3 regions of the Paenibacillus sp. YAE3 genome follow, and region 3 is predicted to be linked to each of the others. Evidence: riboswitches for the same ligand, from Rfam matches in the RefSeq annotation. Region 3 holds a riboswitch; each other region holds the start of a gene.
The links. A riboswitch is a leader RNA that binds a small molecule or an ion and turns the genes downstream of it on or off. The one in region 3 is predicted to bind cyclic di-GMP.
Positions count from the first base shown of each region.

Region 1: linked by a shared signal. The riboswitch ahead of AC27KL_RS23860 (isopeptide-forming domain-containing fimbrial protein) and the one ahead of AC27KL_RS01995 (S-layer homology domain-containing protein) in region 3 are both predicted to bind cyclic di-GMP.
Region 2: linked by a shared signal. The riboswitch ahead of AC27KL_RS23840 (helix-turn-helix transcriptional regulator) and the one ahead of AC27KL_RS01995 (S-layer homology domain-containing protein) in region 3 are both predicted to bind cyclic di-GMP.

Region 1 is NZ_BAAIYF010000015.1:63,800-69,373, forward strand. Features, by position in the region: gene AC27KL_RS23860 (isopeptide-forming domain-containing fimbrial protein) at 1-2,796, opposite strand, end outside; cyclic di-GMP riboswitch class I at 3,028-3,126, opposite strand; gene AC27KL_RS23865 (metallophosphoesterase family protein) at 3,458-4,384, shown strand; gene AC27KL_RS23870 (metallophosphoesterase family protein) at 4,428-5,261, shown strand; gene AC27KL_RS23875 (SDR family NAD(P)-dependent oxidoreductase) at 5,463-5,574, opposite strand, start outside.
Region 2 is NZ_BAAIYF010000015.1:51,886-57,459, reverse strand. Features, by position in the region: gene nadE (ammonia-dependent NAD(+) synthetase) at 1-728, opposite strand, end outside; cyclic di-GMP riboswitch class I at 949-1,042, opposite strand; cyclic di-GMP riboswitch class I at 1,354-1,448, shown strand; cyclic di-GMP riboswitch class I at 1,673-1,767, shown strand; gene AC27KL_RS23840 (helix-turn-helix transcriptional regulator) at 1,916-2,683, shown strand; gene AC27KL_RS23835 (Spo0E family sporulation regulatory protein-aspartic acid phosphatase) at 3,156-3,347, shown strand; cyclic di-GMP riboswitch class I at 3,913-4,012, shown strand; gene AC27KL_RS23830 (DUF8202 domain-containing protein) at 4,099-5,574, shown strand, end outside.
Region 3 is NZ_BAAIYF010000001.1:433,410-438,983, forward strand. Features, by position in the region: gene AC27KL_RS01995 (S-layer homology domain-containing protein) at 1-1,917, opposite strand, end outside; cyclic di-GMP riboswitch class I at 1,954-2,049, opposite strand; gene AC27KL_RS02000 (peptidase) at 2,458-3,705, shown strand; gene AC27KL_RS02005 (hypothetical protein) at 3,961-4,137, opposite strand; gene AC27KL_RS02010 (extracellular solute-binding protein) at 4,201-5,574, opposite strand, start outside.

The sequences.
Region 1 (5,574 bases), on a different contig from region 3:
AGAGCCCGATCCGTCGCCCGCATCCGGAGCCGTTCCGGTTCCAGGATGGGTTGGCGTTGTTCCTGTTCCAGGATTCGACGGCGTTGTTCCGTTTCCAGGATTCGTTGGTGTCGTTCCGCTTCCCGGATTCGTTGGCTCAGGGGTGGTTCCTGGAACGGTTGTTCCAGTTTCAGTTCCCCTTACATTGACCGTCACTACGGACGTTGTCGTGCCTCCCCGGCCGTCGCTCACCGTCACCGTAAAGCTGTCGCTGCCGGTATAATCGCGCTCCGGTACATACGCCCACGTTCCGTCCGGATTCACCGTTACCGTACCATGCTTCGGATCGTTTCCTTTCGTATACGTCAGCTTGTCTCCATCCGCGTCCGTACCTTCTATTTTTCCGGTCGCCGGCGTGTTGATCGTCGTCTCCGTATTATAGGAAGGCACGCTTGGTACCTGATTTGGTTTTACCGGGTCCGTTCCCGTTCCCGGATTCGGTGTAGTGCCCGGGCTTGTTCCAGGATCTGTTCCCGGATATACAGGTGGAGTAACCGGTGGATCTACTGGATCCACTGGATCGACCGGCGGGTCAACGGGTGGCTCCACTGGTGGATCCGGATCTACTGGCGGGTCAACCGGAGGATCTACTGGAGGATTGACCGGCGGTTCCGGCTCAACGACAATTTTCTCTGTTGGTTCGCCTGGTTGAACGATGTTGTCGCCATCAACCAGCGCCGTATTTTGGATCGTCTGACCGCCTTGTCCCGGTTGAATGACAGCCTTAAACTCCAGCGTATGCCAGTTCATGCCCTTCACATTGCCAAATGAGCCGTACACTTCGCCCGTTACAGAATAACCGGCATCGTTATCGTTCTCATCGGTGACCGATACACCGTCCACCTTTAAGCTGTCCGGCACGTATTTCAAGCCTGCAGGCAATGTATCCGTAATCGTCAGATTCTCCAGATACGTATCGTTGACCACGCCTCTTACACGAATCGTATAGGTGATCGTGTCCCCGACTTCATAAGTGGCCTTGCTTACGCTATTTGTTGCATACTTCTCAGATTCAATCTGTGGATTCCGTGGGTACACTTCCACTTCTGCTCGCGGTCTGTCCGGCGTGCTGGTATTGTCGCCACCTACGGTCGCGATATTGATAATATCTTTACCCGCTTGTCCAGGCTGTACCACGGCCCCAAATTGAACCGTATGCCAATCCGTATCGGTCACATCTCCGAATTGTCCCGTCACTTTTCCATTGGCATAATGACCTTTGTCGTCTCCTTCGGCATCTGTTACAGATTCTCCGTCCACAATGAGGCTGCCCGCGACATATTGCAGTCCCGCAGGAACCGCATCGGAGATCGCGAGGTTTTTCACCAGACTGTCTGTGATCGTGTTTCGCGTCTCAATGGTATACAGCAGTGTATCCCCTACTTCGGGATGCTGCGCGTCCAGGTTCCCTGGTGCCTTTTCCTTAATAACTACGGATTTTTTCGATTCCAACGCTGGAGCATGATAAGTCACGCTGCTTACAACTTCATTGGATTGAATTTTTCCCTCTGATGAGGTTACTGTTGCAGTATTTAAGATTTTCGTATCAAATGCAGCATCATCTTTTACTCGTACTTGAAAACGAATGGTTGCCGCATTTTCTTGACCATTAAGTATCACGCCATCGTTCGCATTGTTCGCAGAAGATTTAATCTTTAACCCTGTGACTAACGGGCTTTGACCGTTAACATCACTAATGGCATTTCCATTAAATTTCGTGCTATTAGCAACATACTCGGTTCCTTCTGGAATGATGTCCGTCAATACGACGTTGTCAGCCGGCATGTTTCCTGCATTGCTAACGACGATCTTGTATTCGATCACGTCGCCTCTTTTAACAGAACTTATTTCTTTGCTTCCATTCACAAACTTCTCTGCCTTCAAATCTGTATAAAAATTGGGGAACACGGCAGAAGTAGCATCCGTAAGAAAATTGATATCCGGTATTTGCACAAGATGTCTAGCCATATTATCCTTCGGATTGGAGGCAAAGAGATCTCCTTGTGTGAACACGATAAGCAGCTCATTCGAAGGCAAGTAGCTTAAACCCGCACCGTATCCAGGAGTTGTGAGTGGAATATTTCCGACTCGCCCATAAACGGTTTCTTGACCTGTACCACGATCATATCGAACCCATTCTTCATTTGTCGCGTCAATATAATAGATGTTTCCTTGATCATCAAAGATGATATCGCGTAAGTTCACTCGGTTATTGGGACTCATACTGCCATCGGTTACAGTCCCCGTATTGGGGTCGATCAAAACAATTCGTGATAATTTTTGTGCCACGTCCCTAACAAATACAGCATAATTCCCCGTAATTGGATCAATGGCCCCTCCGCCTTGGGGTTTGAACGTCTTTAATTCATTTGGCATAGATAAAGGTTCTAAAGTTACATTTCCATCTTCTTTAATTTTATAAAAAAATGTATTATCTTCAGCCTTTATTCCATAGAGCTGCGTTCCATCCTTAGACATGGCTATAGAATCAATCGTCGATACAGTAGAAGGTAACTGTTTCTCAAACTTGACCCCCGCTGAAGGGTTATTGCCATCAATTTGTAAGAGCCATACACCCGGCTTTCCTTTGTAATCTGTAACACTTAAATAGGTATCAGTAGCGTTAAAATTAAACGCTGTTTCCTCAGCCTTTACATATGTTATAGAAGGCAAGATTCCGCTTGTAGTCATAAAGGCTACCATTACGCATGCTAATACGTACTGGAGCCCTTTCCTCGCTTTTTTCGGTATTCTCAAGTTTTTCTCTCCTTTTTTAATTTTTGACCCTAATCCCCGTCTTGGACATCGCTAGGCAGAAATTCGGATCGCTCAGACTGTTAAGGAGTTGTTTGAATTCATTTCTCGCACCTAAATCCAGTTAGTCACCTCCCACTCCAAGATGGACTTTCCAACCTGCCTCCTCTCTTCATAAAAAAAGAAAAAACTCCATCCAAAAGCAAATGCTAATAGACGGAGCGATCCGTCGTATTCGGCAGCTGGCTGGCATAGCATTTGCGCTTTACAGCAAATCCGTTAGCCCCTTTAGCATTGCGTCCCCATTTTTCAATGAGTTTGCCTTGATCGTACGATCGTGTATGTAATTTAAAATTTAATATATATCTAAAAATATAATAGAAAAGAATCATAAGTTAGGATCTTTAGACTCATTTTTCTAGTATTTCCCTCGCCATTTGTCGTTTTTAGGAAAATTATAGGATTAAAAGGTGCCCTCACTCGGGTCATGTTCTGTATCCGGTAGGCGTCCGTTTTTTGGCTTTCGGTTTTGACCGGTTCGGTTCAAGAGCCACTTTTTGGGTTTACAGATCAAGCGCTATTTTTTAAACTATCAGAAAGTATTTGTTTTCAGCGATGGCTTGAACCATGTTGCCAATAACGTCAAAAAACAAGGAGTGATCGAATGAGCAGCGCTCCGAATACGTTGCGCTTCGGATTATGTACCGACGTCCACAACGATATTGCCCATGACGGCCGCGAAAGGCTGGCCGCATTTATCGACCGGATGAACGAAGAACAAGTTGATTTTATCGTTCAGATGGGCGATTTTTGCCACCCGATTCCGGATAACGAAAACTTTTTGGCGATATGGCATCGATTCAAAGGGCCGAAATATCATGTGTTAGGCAACCACGACATGGACAGCTGCGACAAACGGACAGTCATGAATTTTATCGGAATGGAACGAAATTATTACGCATTCGATCACGGCGACTTTCATTTCGTCGTGCTGGATGCCAATTTTATTAAGCACGACGGTCAGTTCCTGAATTATGAACACGGCAATTATTTCAGATACCGCGGCGAGATCCCTTATGTCACCGACGAACAGCTCGAATGGCTGCGGGAAGATTTAATGAATACAGACAAACGTACGATCATTTTTAGCCATCAAAGCTTGGAAAATGAATGGGACGGCATTCTCAATCGCGATCAGTTGCATTCGATTCTGGTTTCCGCAAATGAGGAAGCCGGCTATTCCAAAGTGGTGGCCTGCTTGAACGGGCATAATCATCTTGATGCAGTCACGACCATCGACGGCATATCTTATATCGAGATCAACAGCATGTCCTACCAATGGCTCGGTTCCGGGTATGAGTGCATCCGATACTCCGAGGAAGTCGACAAGCAATATCCGACGTTGAAATATACGGTCCCTTACAAAGATCCGCTGTATGCGATCGTTACGCTGAAGCAAGGCGAGCTGTCGGTGGAAGGCGTACAGAGCGAATTCGTCGGGCCGAGCCCTCTTGAGCTTGGGCACTGCAATATGGAGTCGGGACACGAAATTACGCCGGTTATTTCATCCCGCAGGCTAACTTTTAAATGATCCTGTAGGACCCGAATTACATATTCATTGGGGAGGTAACCGTATGAAAAGATTAAGTTTTCAAGTGATCAGCGACATCCATATTACCGAGACGGATCTGCAATCCAGACACAGTAGGCAGTTCATTCGCGTGTTGGAGGACATTCGGGAAAATGACCCGGATAGCGCGGCGCTCATCATTGCCGGAGATATGACCGACCGGGGTATGGAGGAAGAATACGACGGCTTTTTGGCGGTTTTGGAAGCGGTACCACATCCCCGCCCGTATTTTGCGCTGGGCAATCACGATATTCGGTGGCATGAAAGCTATGAGGTCAAAAGAAAGCGCTTCGAGGAGAAGCTCGGCACGGGCATTACATACGACTTTTGGCTGAACGGCTATCATTTTATCGTTTTGGGAACGGATTATAAAGACGAGGCGACTTTAAAAGATCATTCCTATATATCCAAGACACAGCTGGATTGGCTGGAACAAAAGCTTGCAGAGCGTTCGGATCCCGCTAAACCGATCTTCGTGATTCTGCATCAGCCATTTCAGGAAACGGTTGCCGGGTCCGTCGAATGGCATGGCGTCGTTCCGGATGCACAGCTGAGAAGCTTGCTGGGCCGGTATCCGCAAGTCGTCTATTTTTCCGGGCATTCCCATGCGGCACTGGAAATGTCTCATGCGTTGCACCGCGATAAGTTCACGATGGTGAATACGGCGAGCGTGATGGCATCATGGAACAGTATAACCGAAGAACAAAGCAGCCAAGGGTTATACGTGGAAGTTTACGACGACAAGGTTTTGATCAAAGGAAGAGATTTTGCCAAGAAGGAATGGGTACAGGAAGCCCAATATAGCATTGAATTTCAGGCTCGAGAATCAACCGCATAGCCTATAACCCCATAAAATAACGGCCCGGCCGACGATGCTGCCGGGTCGAGTCGTTTGCACGGTTTCTATTGATTTTGACGCGCCTCTGGTTGTTAATAAATCTTCTTCGATGGTGAGGCCAAAGATTTGTAATAAGAAGTGTCGTTAACCATTTGCTTCAGGGTCATTTCGTTGAGCCTTTCTTAAAGACTACATATGATGTTAAAAAATCGTAGGCACCATACCCCCGTCCATACGGATCGGAGAACCTTTGAATGCGGATGCATAGGGGCTGCAGACGAATGCAACCAGCCTGCCTATTTCAAAAGGTTTG
Region 2 (5,574 bases), on a different contig from region 3:
AACAGTCCCGGCTTTTCATCGAGCAAATCCGCCGTTGGCGGCTTGGTGTAGATTCGCTCGTCTGCGCCCAAAAGCTTGAGCAATTCACGACCTTGCTGCTTCGTCAATCCGGTCAGCGGAGTCAAATCCGCGCCTCCATCTCCATACTTGGTAAAATAACCGGTCAACGCTTCTGCTGCATGGCACGTGCCTACCACAAGCACATTGAAATGATGAGCCAAACGATAATGAACGGTCATCCGCTCCTGAGCTTTTTGATTTCCTTTGTTGAAGTCGGACATTTTCTGCCCTGTCGCTTGCTCAAACGACCGTACGGCAGCGTCCACCGCAGGCTTGATGTTCACGACCAATACATTATCAGGTTGGATAAAATCGAGAGACCGTTGGGCATCAATTTCATCCAGTTGGACGCCATAAGGGAGCCGCAAAGCAATGAACACGTAGTCGTCTCTGCCCGTTTCCCGGCGAAGTTCTTCAACAGCGATTTGACACAGGCGACCCGTCAAACTCGAATCCTGCCCCCCGGAAATGCCCAGCACGAATCCATTTTTATTTGTGTGAAGCAGGTAATCCTTCAAGAATTGGATGCGATTGCGCACTTCGCTCTTGGGGTCAATCGAAGGCTTCACCTGCAGCAAGTTGATAATTTTATCTTGTAGAGCCCGATTTTCGGTTGATTTCCCTTCCTTGATGCGGATAACTTCATCTTTTTGCTTGAGTGTACTCATGTTAAAATACCTCCGAAGAAATTTTTATTATACACACATCAAGTTCTATAATCCTCTAAATGTAAAACATGCAATGTTCCGTTATAGGCGACAAATAAAACCTGAATATCAAATCCCTCTTGTTTATCGAACGAAACGGAGTATACCTAAATGATCAAACAACACAAAAAACCCCCTATCTATGATCAAGTCAGTGAATAGACGGAGGTCCCCCGTCGTATTCGGTAGCTGGCTGGCATGATGGCATCATCCGATCCATTTTAGCCCCTATAGCTTTGCGTCCCTACTTTTCAGTAAGTTTGCCATTGTCGTACGAGGTATGAATTTGTCGCTTGAATTCAATTTACTAAAAATAACCAGAAAATAGGAATAGGTCTTTCGGATTGTTTTGGGGAATATTTGAAAATGCACGCTAATTTTATAAATTTGAAAAGAGAGGGATGCTCTGGAAGGGGCTCGGGCTCACCATGGATGGCTTTGCAATCTGACGACAAAATAAAACAATCTCTTCCAATAAATTGATCCGTTGGGCCTATATTCATGCTAAAATGAAGTAGTTATAGTTTAATTAAATCAAAATATTACAAAATGTGATATTGCGTATGTCAATTACATAGTTCGTTTCGTACGACAATAGCAAACCCACTGAAAAGTGGCGACGCAAAGCTATAGGGGCTAATGCGGATCAACTTCGGATCGCGATGCCAGCCAGTTGCCGAATACGACGGAAGCCTCCGTCTATTTATCTATCCCTTTAAAGCTGACGGAGGCTTTTTGCGTCCTTTAACATACTTTAAAGAGGAGGGAATTGCACAAAACTTAAATTAAACTTTCTGGGCTTTATCTGTAGCAGCACCTTTCTTTCTGCGGCGGAAAATTTCGAATTGACGCAAGCGTAGGATGGACTTTCAAAACGTAAAAGCTGTCTTAACTGAATAGTTATCGTACGATAATAGCAAACCCACTGAAAAGTGGCGACGCAAAGCTAAAGGGGCTAATGCGGATCAACTTCGGACCGCGATGCCAGCCAGTTGCCGAATACGACGGAGACCTCCGTCTATTTTGCTATGTATTTTTCATGCAAGGCGGGGGATTTTTTATTTCTTTACGAAATGAAGCGGCGGCGATAACGAGGAGAGATCGATCTTATTATTGATGGCAAAATAAATTCGAAAGAAGGGGACAAAATGATCGATAGCAGACGTTCGTGGAAGCATGTGTCGGATATGGAATCAAAAACATTCTTGGAGGCAAACCATCCATTTCCTCATGTCGATCATAGATCCGAAGCAGGCGACAGGCTGGTTGAACAGAGAGAGATCCTTTCTTTGCTGCAAGAGGAAATCCGGAATATAAGCGATTTGCTGTCTATCCCTTATTTATTTATCATTGCTGACCCTGACGGGAATGTTTTGGATTACCTCGGAACCGATTCGTTAAAATCCTTTTTTAAAAGGAATCATATCCAAAAGGGCAACTCCGTTGCCAACCAAGACGCAGGAATGAGCGCCATTTCATTATCCATCAAATTACAGTCCCTTTCCGTCGTTATTGGGACCGAACATAGCAATAATTTGTTTTGGGAGCTGGCATGCGTTTGTACCCCAATTCGAATAAAAAAGGTTGTTATAGGCTACCTTGGCCTCAGTTTTCACTCTTTTCACGAAGTGACATTTGCCTTGCCGCTGATTGAGCGCCTGGCGAAGAGTGTTCAAGAAAAATTGTCCCCTAAAAATCCAATGGTTTATCAGGAGCAGGTCTATGCCCTGTTTGATCAGTATGATTTAACGAATCGGGAAAAGGAAATCGCATTTGGGTGGCTGGAAAATAAAAACGTTCCCGAGATTGCGGACATTTGCGGGATTAGTCAAAATACGGTTCGGACGTTTATTAAGAAGATCTATGCTAAAACGAGAGTCCATCATAAAGGAGCGTTTCTTAAAAAGTTTATATAACCACGTTCGAAACGAAAAGTACCCAATTTTGGGTATTTTTTTTAATTGGTGCGTTTTTTATAATTACAATCAAAGTTAAGGTTATTTCATCATTCGACAAAAATCACGCTTCGTACGATAATAGCAAACCCAAAAACTACAATTAAAAGGCCCTTAGAGTGTCGAGAAAACCAAATGGACGTAGAAGAGAGAACCGGCCAAACAGCCGGTTCTTTTGATTTCAAGGGATTTTCTTTCCGCCTTTCGTATAGTAACGCGAGCAAGGCCTACTAAGCCTTTGTCAGGCCGAGCTTGCTATTGGAGAAGTAAGCTACACGGCAGGCAATAACAAAAAAATGCTCTATTTGCAAACCAAAAAACAAAAGGAAGTAGAGTCTGTGCCAGCCGAAACCGTTGTTCTGCTGGCGCTACGGCCGTCGGCGTCCAACCGCCGGTATCCTTACCCGAAAATGAAATCATGAGGTGAATATTGATGCTACAAATCAACGAACTGCAAATAAAAATTGAGGCGGTGCGTTCGGAGCTCAATGAATTAGCCCAGAAGATAGGTACGATGACCAAAGAAGTTCTGCTAAAGTCCGAGGAGTTGGATGAGCTTTTGAATGAGTATAACCAGACATTGAAGGGGGAAAAGAGGCGAAGCCGACTTTTTATCGACGAGTGAAGAAGGCAGAAATGAAAAAGTAAGATCTTTTAATCACGGCTACGTAAAAACATCTGAAAAACCGGCGTGAATTATAGAAGTGAATTTATTGGAAAGTTCATATAACTAGATAGGTCTTGCGGAACGGATCACGTTTTAACTCAAATACTAGGCCAATTCGGGATGTATGGTTTTTCGTGTAGATCTCGGATCCATATACCGATTTCTACGAAATTCTAAGCCCTTTTATACCCAAAATGCGGTATTTTTTTGATTTGTAGTATTTTTTATAATCTAAATATAGTACATGATGACCGTCTTAAGAAAGGGGGGATAAGGAGGCATCAAGAATATTTGGCAGTAAATATGTAAAGTACTTCTAAGTCTCGATTTTAGTTTATGCCCTATGCCGGAGTATCGCGCAGCCCAAATCCTTGAAAATTTTAAAATTGGAGTTATTTTTCGGACATCCTATATTCAGAAATTATTCAGAATGAAAAAGTATAATCTTACACGTTGTTCCGTTCGGTCTCCAGAGTCAGACAGCAGAAGGGCGACTATCTCCCCAAAAGTTCATAGAAGACTCGTACGATCAGAGCAAACCCGTTGAAAGGCGGGGACGCAAAGCTAAAGGGGCTAACGTATTTTGCTTAAAAGGCAGAATGCAATGCCAGCCAGTTGCCGAATACGACGGTGATTCCTCCGTCCTTTAGCGCATGCATGCTTTTAAAACGGAGGTTTTTTGCATTTCAAAAGAGGAGGATGAAAGAGTATGGTTGCTAGAAGCAGCAAGAATCACTGGAAGAAACGGTTTACCATGCTGCTTGCAGGCGTATTGGCAGTCGGCGGTTTTCCTGCGTCGTGGACCCCGCAGGCAGAGGCGGCTACCCAAGACCCTGTCGGGCCCGGCGGCGTAGGAAGCGGTTTGGTTTCCTGGGTCGACGTTGGTAACAGTAAAAGCGCAATAAAAGACAGCAATAATAAAATAACCAAATTACAAGATTTGGCTCCGTTAACTAGGGAGTGGGTGACAACTAGTAATGCTCAAGCTTCTTACCAATCTTCGGCGATTAATTTTAATCCGGGAATGTTGATCCAGAATTCGTGGTACAACACGGATGAATTTAGCCTAAATGATACAGCGAGAGAAGTTTTTTCTGTTCAGACAAGCAATTATACAGGCTCTCCTTGGGAGTTTGGCGGAAGTGCGGGTGAAGCATGGGACGCCAAGAATAATCCGGATGATAAAGACCAATATGGAGCCAACAATGGAACCCGGATCAAGAATGCAGCTTTTACTTCAGAACCGGTTGATATTACACCAATCGATAAAAATGTCTATGATCTTAAGGCAGGCCATTTGTTGAATGTTAAAGGTTCATCCGGGGAGTGGGCGCTTTCCCTTGATGGGAAACAATTATCCTATAAAAATTCCAACGTACCGAAGTGGTCCAGCAAGGCTGCTCAAAACAGCAAAAAGTATTACATTGGAGCAAGTCATTTTTCCGTATTGAACGGTGGTTCGGTATCGGAAGTAATTCTTTATAACAAAACTCTGACAAACGAAGAACGAACCAAAATCAACAGTTACCTGGCTTTAAAGTACGGTCTTACGTTGAAGAGCGCTGCTGGCGAACCCGTCGTTTACCTTGATAGCCAGGGCACGGAAATATGGAAGTCCGCGGATAACGGATATGGCCATCGTATAACCGGAATCGGACGCGATGTACAGGGCGTATTGGATCAAAAGCAATCCCGATCTCAGGACATCGGCGCGAATATCACGATGACGCTGGGCGGTTCCATTGCCGCATCCAATCAAGAGAATACCAGCACAATCGCGAATGATAGATCTTTCTTCATGTTCGGCGATAACGGGAAAGGCACCGACTTTATCTATGACGGTCCTTGGAAACGAATGGATCGCGTTTATCAAGTGCAGAAAACCAACTGGCAAGACACGGACATCACGCTGAAAATCGACGAAGTTCAGGAGGCTAAAACTTGGCCGCTGCAGCTTGTCGTAAGTAGCGACGATCATTTTGACGCCAACGATTCGTTTTATCCGATTCAAAACGGTACGATAAAACTGAATACCAGCACGCTGGACCAAAACGCTTACTTCACGATTGCGGCTTGGGTACCCGTTCCGGAAAGCGCCGTACTGAAGCAAACGGATACGGGCAAAAACAACATTGTGCTCACTTTCAGCCGGGATATCACGTTGACGGACTTGACCGATTTCACA
Region 3 (5,574 bases):
GTCGCCCTTGATCAACCCGCTTTGAATCGCGGCCTGTACGGATGGCTTGGCCCAATCCCGAACCGATCCGGCGTCCTTGTATCCGGCGAGGAGATCGCTTTGTTCGTCTTTACGAAGGCCTGCCGCATTCGCCAGCATGACCATCATTTCCGCCCGGGTGATTGGCGCATTCGGCTTGAACAGGCCGCCTTCATACCCTTTGATCCATCCCGCTGCCGCCGCCTGCTCGACCGAGTCGGCCGCCCAATGCCCCTCAGGGACGTCGCGGAAGGAGCGGCGATTCTCAGGCTGCTGCGCATCCAGCCCGGCGGCTTGAACGAGCATCTTGGCGAATTGCGCGCGCGTCACCGGCTGCCCGGGCGCAAACGCTCCGTTTTCCATGCCGTTCACGATCCACCGGGAGGCCAGCACTTCCACTTCCGCCTTCGCCCAATGGCCGTTCATGTCCTTAAAGGATGGCGCATACAGGAAAATGCCGTATAAGCCCGACTCTTGAACCTTCGCGCGTACCGTTTTCCACAACGCGTCGACCGTTCCCCCGCTGTATACCCAGCGTCCCGCGCTTTCGTCAAAGCGGTAAATGCCTGCGCGGTTTGCCGCATCGGCATTTTTCAGCGGCTCATCCAGCTGGAAGGTTAGCGCAGCGGATTTCAAAGGTTTCGTGTCCGCGGTCCACTTCCACGCCACGCCGGTCCAGGTCATGCCGCTCGCGAGACGGTCGGACGGAAGGCTGCCGATTTTTTCAAGCGTAATCCGGGTATCGGAAGCGAACGCTCCCTGGCCGAATTCAAGCTGGAACGCTTGCCCCTTCGCCGCCACGCCTCCTTTCGGCCCGATAACGATGCCATCAGCCGGTATGCTTCCGGTTCCGCTGCCGTTTGCCGGCGTGGCTTCCGTTTTTTCGGTCCGGATAATATCTCGGCTAACCAACGTTCCGTTGTTGACGAATGTCAGCTTCTCCCCGTTAAAGCCGATAAAAGCGGTAGGTTTCGTCAGGCCCAAACTGAAGATTTGCCCGCTTTTCAGATCGGCTGCCCGCATGATCGCCGCATCGCCGGAAGCTTCCAGCCAGACAGCCGTTCCGTGGGAGATACTCATTTCTTTATACTCGCGTTGCCCTTCCTTGGCCGGCTTCGTCAAATCGACCGGTTGCGGGCTGTTGCTGCTCATATCTATGTAGACGTACTTCCCGTTTCCGTCCAAATCTTTTTGTTTCCATAAAATTTCTTCGCCGTTATATACAAAACGCTCCACATATTCGGTATATGGCAGGTCGACGATTTTGTTATGTTTGCCCGCGGCGACGTTATATTCGTATAAATCTCCGTCTTCGCCGCCTTTGTAGACAACGCGTCCGTTCTTTATCACAGGATCCCGGCCTCGCCCCAAATCGGTTAACTCTCCAGTTGCCAAGTTGTACAAGGTCATCGTATAGGAAGGAAACGTCTGCCAGACCACAAAATCGCCGTCCGCCAGCGGCGCGCTGTTTTGTCCCGTATTTTTGTTCAGCTTGGTTTCGGTTTTCGTGCTGACATTGTAGCTGTATACGTCCCAGTTCAAATTGTCGTCGGTGCCGCTGTCATTCCGCTTATCGATCCAAACGACGACCGCTTCCCCTTTGCCGTTGATCCCGACGGAAGGAGAATCGGTCAATTTTCCATGGGTCGTGATCGCTTGGCTTTGTCCGGTTTTCGTATTCCCGTAAAAAATTTGCCCTTTCAGCTTGGCGCTGTTTCCGCGCCATACCGCATGTTCACCCGAAATCCGGATGTTTGCGCCGCTAATCGATAACGGGGACATTTCGTCCTGATAGGTGAATACGGTTTCCGCTGAGACCCGCTGTACCTCCGGAATGACTCCCCCCAGCAGTCCTGCCGCAAGCAGAGCTGACATCCATTTTTTAGTGCTACCCCTCATGTTTTTCCTCCTTAAGACAGCAAAAAACCAAGCACCATGAGCAACCCGGCTGTCAGTCCATGAATAGGCTTCATGGAGTAAGACCCGTGGCTTTGCGTCCCCGACTTTCGTACGGGTTTGCCTTTGTTCAAGCACCTGGTTTAGCGCTTTCTGCGTAGTTCTTTGAATCTATTTTTAATCAGAATTATATAAATAGTTACAAAAAGTTACAATATGTAATGAAATATATGGTTCTTAGAACCTTAATTTTCGTCATTCAACATTGCACAATTGCGTAAACAAAAACATTTTTATTTCTTCTAACAGGAAGAAAACCAACCGCAGTTCACCACGCAAACCATCTTGAACTAAAAAAGGCCAGGTGCCGGTTTTTTTTGAAAACAGCCGCTTATGCAACATTTTGTGTTAACGTCCCGTCTGGAACGGTGAAAGGCATGCATCATTTTCCAATGAAAGGTTTGGCAAAAGTATTTCGGAAATGAGCTGCCGACTGATAACCAAAACGTTCGTACAAGCTCACGTATATAGGAGGAATGACAGATGAATAAAATGTACAAAGTGCTCGCGACCGCATCCATTTTGGCTCTGGCAGCCATGCCCGTGGCGGCAAACGCGCAGCAGCTCCCTGCCCAAGCGGTGCAAAAGGGAAACGCCAACAAGCAAACCGACGTCAAAAACGTTCCGGCAACCTGGGGACAAATCACGGATTTCGTGCAAGACAAATCGGATAAATTCATTACCGTGACCGGACGCGGACTCGCGCCGACCGATCAGGACGAAATCATCCTGGCCATTACGCCAAAAACGAAATTCATCGACGCCAAAGGCAAAACCGTTCCTCTGCAAAAAATCATCGACGGGCACAAAACCGTCAAAGCTTTCTACAGCCCGAACATCACAAAAAGCCTTCCGGCCCGCGGAACCGCGCTGACGCTGGTCGTTCAGGACCAAAGCTTCTCGGCTATCGACGGTAAGGTAACCGAGGTAAGAGACGGCCGCATTTTGGTAAAAGGCACTGACCTTTACAACAAACACGACGAGGAAATTTGGCTGCATTTCGCGGATAAAGCAACGATCATCGATCAAAACCGCAAAGCCATCGCCGCCGGAGACATCAAGGAAGGCATGAGCGTGAGAGCATTTTACGGTCCGGCCGTTGCAATGAGCCTTCCGCCGCAATCCGGAACGAATTACGTGATCGTGAACACGAACATGGAAGACGTCAATCCCGGGGAGGTTAACGAGTTGACGGCAGGGACCGCAGGCGTCATTACCGACCAAAAAGACGGCAAAATCACGGTCATCGGCCAACCGCTGGAAAAAGGCGGCGTCAACTATGTCGTGTTGTCCATCGACGACAAAACGCAAATCGTCGATGAAGACGGCAACAAACTGACCAAGGATGCGCTCAAAACGAGCGGCCATGTGGAAGCGACCTACAGCGCCGTCATGACGCTGATTTATCCCGCTCACACCCATGCAGACAAAATCGTGGTGAAAAAAGCGGAAGCCGTCAAAATCGAAGGCACCGTCATGCCGTCCGACCGCACATCCAAAGATCAAGTGTACGTGAACGTCGGTTCCGATAATTCCACGGCAAACGACGTGATCCTGAACATTTCGAAGGATACGACGATCATCCCGCTGATCGGCGGCGACACGGATCTTCGCGCCGGAACGAAAATCGTCGCGTTCCATTCGCCGATCATGACCAAATCGCTGCCGGGTATCACAAGCGCCGAGGTCGTGATCGTGACGTCGGACAAAGATACGGTGCAGCCTAAATAAGCAGCATCATCAACGCACGAAAACCCGGCCGATTCATCAGAAGAATCGGCCGGGTTTTTTGGTATGCGCGGACATGAGGGAACAGACCGTATGCGGACATAACCAGCGGACGTTTTTTTTACCGACCAAAATCTCATGTATGATCATCAAAGACCATCGATCGCCAACGATGTTCAATGTCTGCAATACGCCGCCGTTCTCAAGAACGGTAACCTCCGAGCCGAAGCCTGCATAGATGGAGGCAAATTCCAGGAACTATTTCTTCGTAATCATCCACGTCACGCCGAACCGGTCAATGACCTCTCCATAATAAGCGCCCCAGGGCTGAAGGGCAAAAGGATATTTGCTTTCCCCGCCGAGAGAATCGATGTAAAAATTCGCCTGGCTTTTTGCATCCTTCGATATCAGATAAGCGTTCATTTGTGCTCCCATAAAAAAAGACACCCGGCTTTCGGCCAGGTGTTTCATGGAATCGGCGCGAAATTCACGTCCCTCCTACTTATTTTCCAGCTTCGTCTCCTCTACTCTTTTCAGCGCCGCATCGTACGTGTCGATCAGCTTTTGCACGCCGAGCCCGTTGATTTCTTTTACGTATTGGTCCCATTCGTTTAAGCTTCTTGTGCCGAGGACGAATTTAGAGAAGTTTTCTTCCCTGTATTTTTTCACGGCCTGCCCCGTGACCGAAAGCACCTCGTTTTCCTCGTCCGTAAACGCCGGTTTCGGCTGCATCGCAGGCGGATCATATTTGACGGCTTCCTCGTAAGCCTTTTTCAAATCCGGCGAAAACAGCGACAGATGCGCGTTAAAGTCGATCCAGGTGTACGTGCCGCTCGTCTGCAGTCCGGTCTGCTTCCGCATTTCCGTCACGTCGGTGAACTCGGGTTTGAATTTTTTCTGCCCGTTTTCCTCTGTATACGTTTCGCCTTCTTTGCCCCAGCTGCTTAACGTCCGCCCTTCTTCGCTGTAGAAAAAGTCCATGTATTTCATGATGTCGTCTTTATGCTTGGAGGTCGACGCAACCGTCAAACCGCCCTCAAGGTAGTGGAAATAAGGATTCTGCGGTTTCTGGCCCGGCAGCCCGGACGGTGGCGCCATAAACTGCAGGCTGTATTCCGGATTGTCCTTGCGCATGGCGTTGTTGAAAAAATCGACGCGGCTGATATAGTCGATCGTAATAAACGACTGGCCGGTGGACATGACGTCCTGCCACTGCTTCGTCTGGATCGAGAGAAAATCCGGCGGAATCAGCCCTTCCTTGTAGAAGGTGTGCCACATGCCGACCATCGCCTTGTAGTTGTCCTCCGTCGGTCCGAACTTCCATTTTTTCTCGTCAAAGTTGTAATAGACGTCCGTGCCGCTGCCGAAATTGGTCGTCAAATTCGCCATCATTTCATCCGGGATTTGGCCGAAGCGCATGGAAAGCGGATAGCTTTCCGGATAAAGCTCCTTCAGTTTTTTGAGGGCTTGATGCAGCTCTTCGTACGTTTTGGGAACGGCAAGGTTATGCTTTTTGAAAACATCCTCGCGGTAGAGCCAGATCATCCGGTTCGTTTCCCCGAAGCCCTGGTTCGGGAACATATACATTTTGCCGTCGGCGGACAGCGCCGCTTTCGCTTCTTCCGGATATTGCTCCATCCATTTTTTCAGGTTCGGCATCTGGTCGACATGGTCCAAAATGTTTTCCAAAGCCCCCTGATCGCCGTATTTGTTGGAATCGCGGCGGCTCGACATATACATCAGGTCCGGCAGGTTGCCCGAGGCCATGACCAGGTTAAGCGTATCGCTCAGCTTGCCGGACGGCGTTTCGACGTTTAACGTCACGCCCGTTTTGTCTTTGATCCATTTCCAAATCGGCCAATCCTTGCTGTA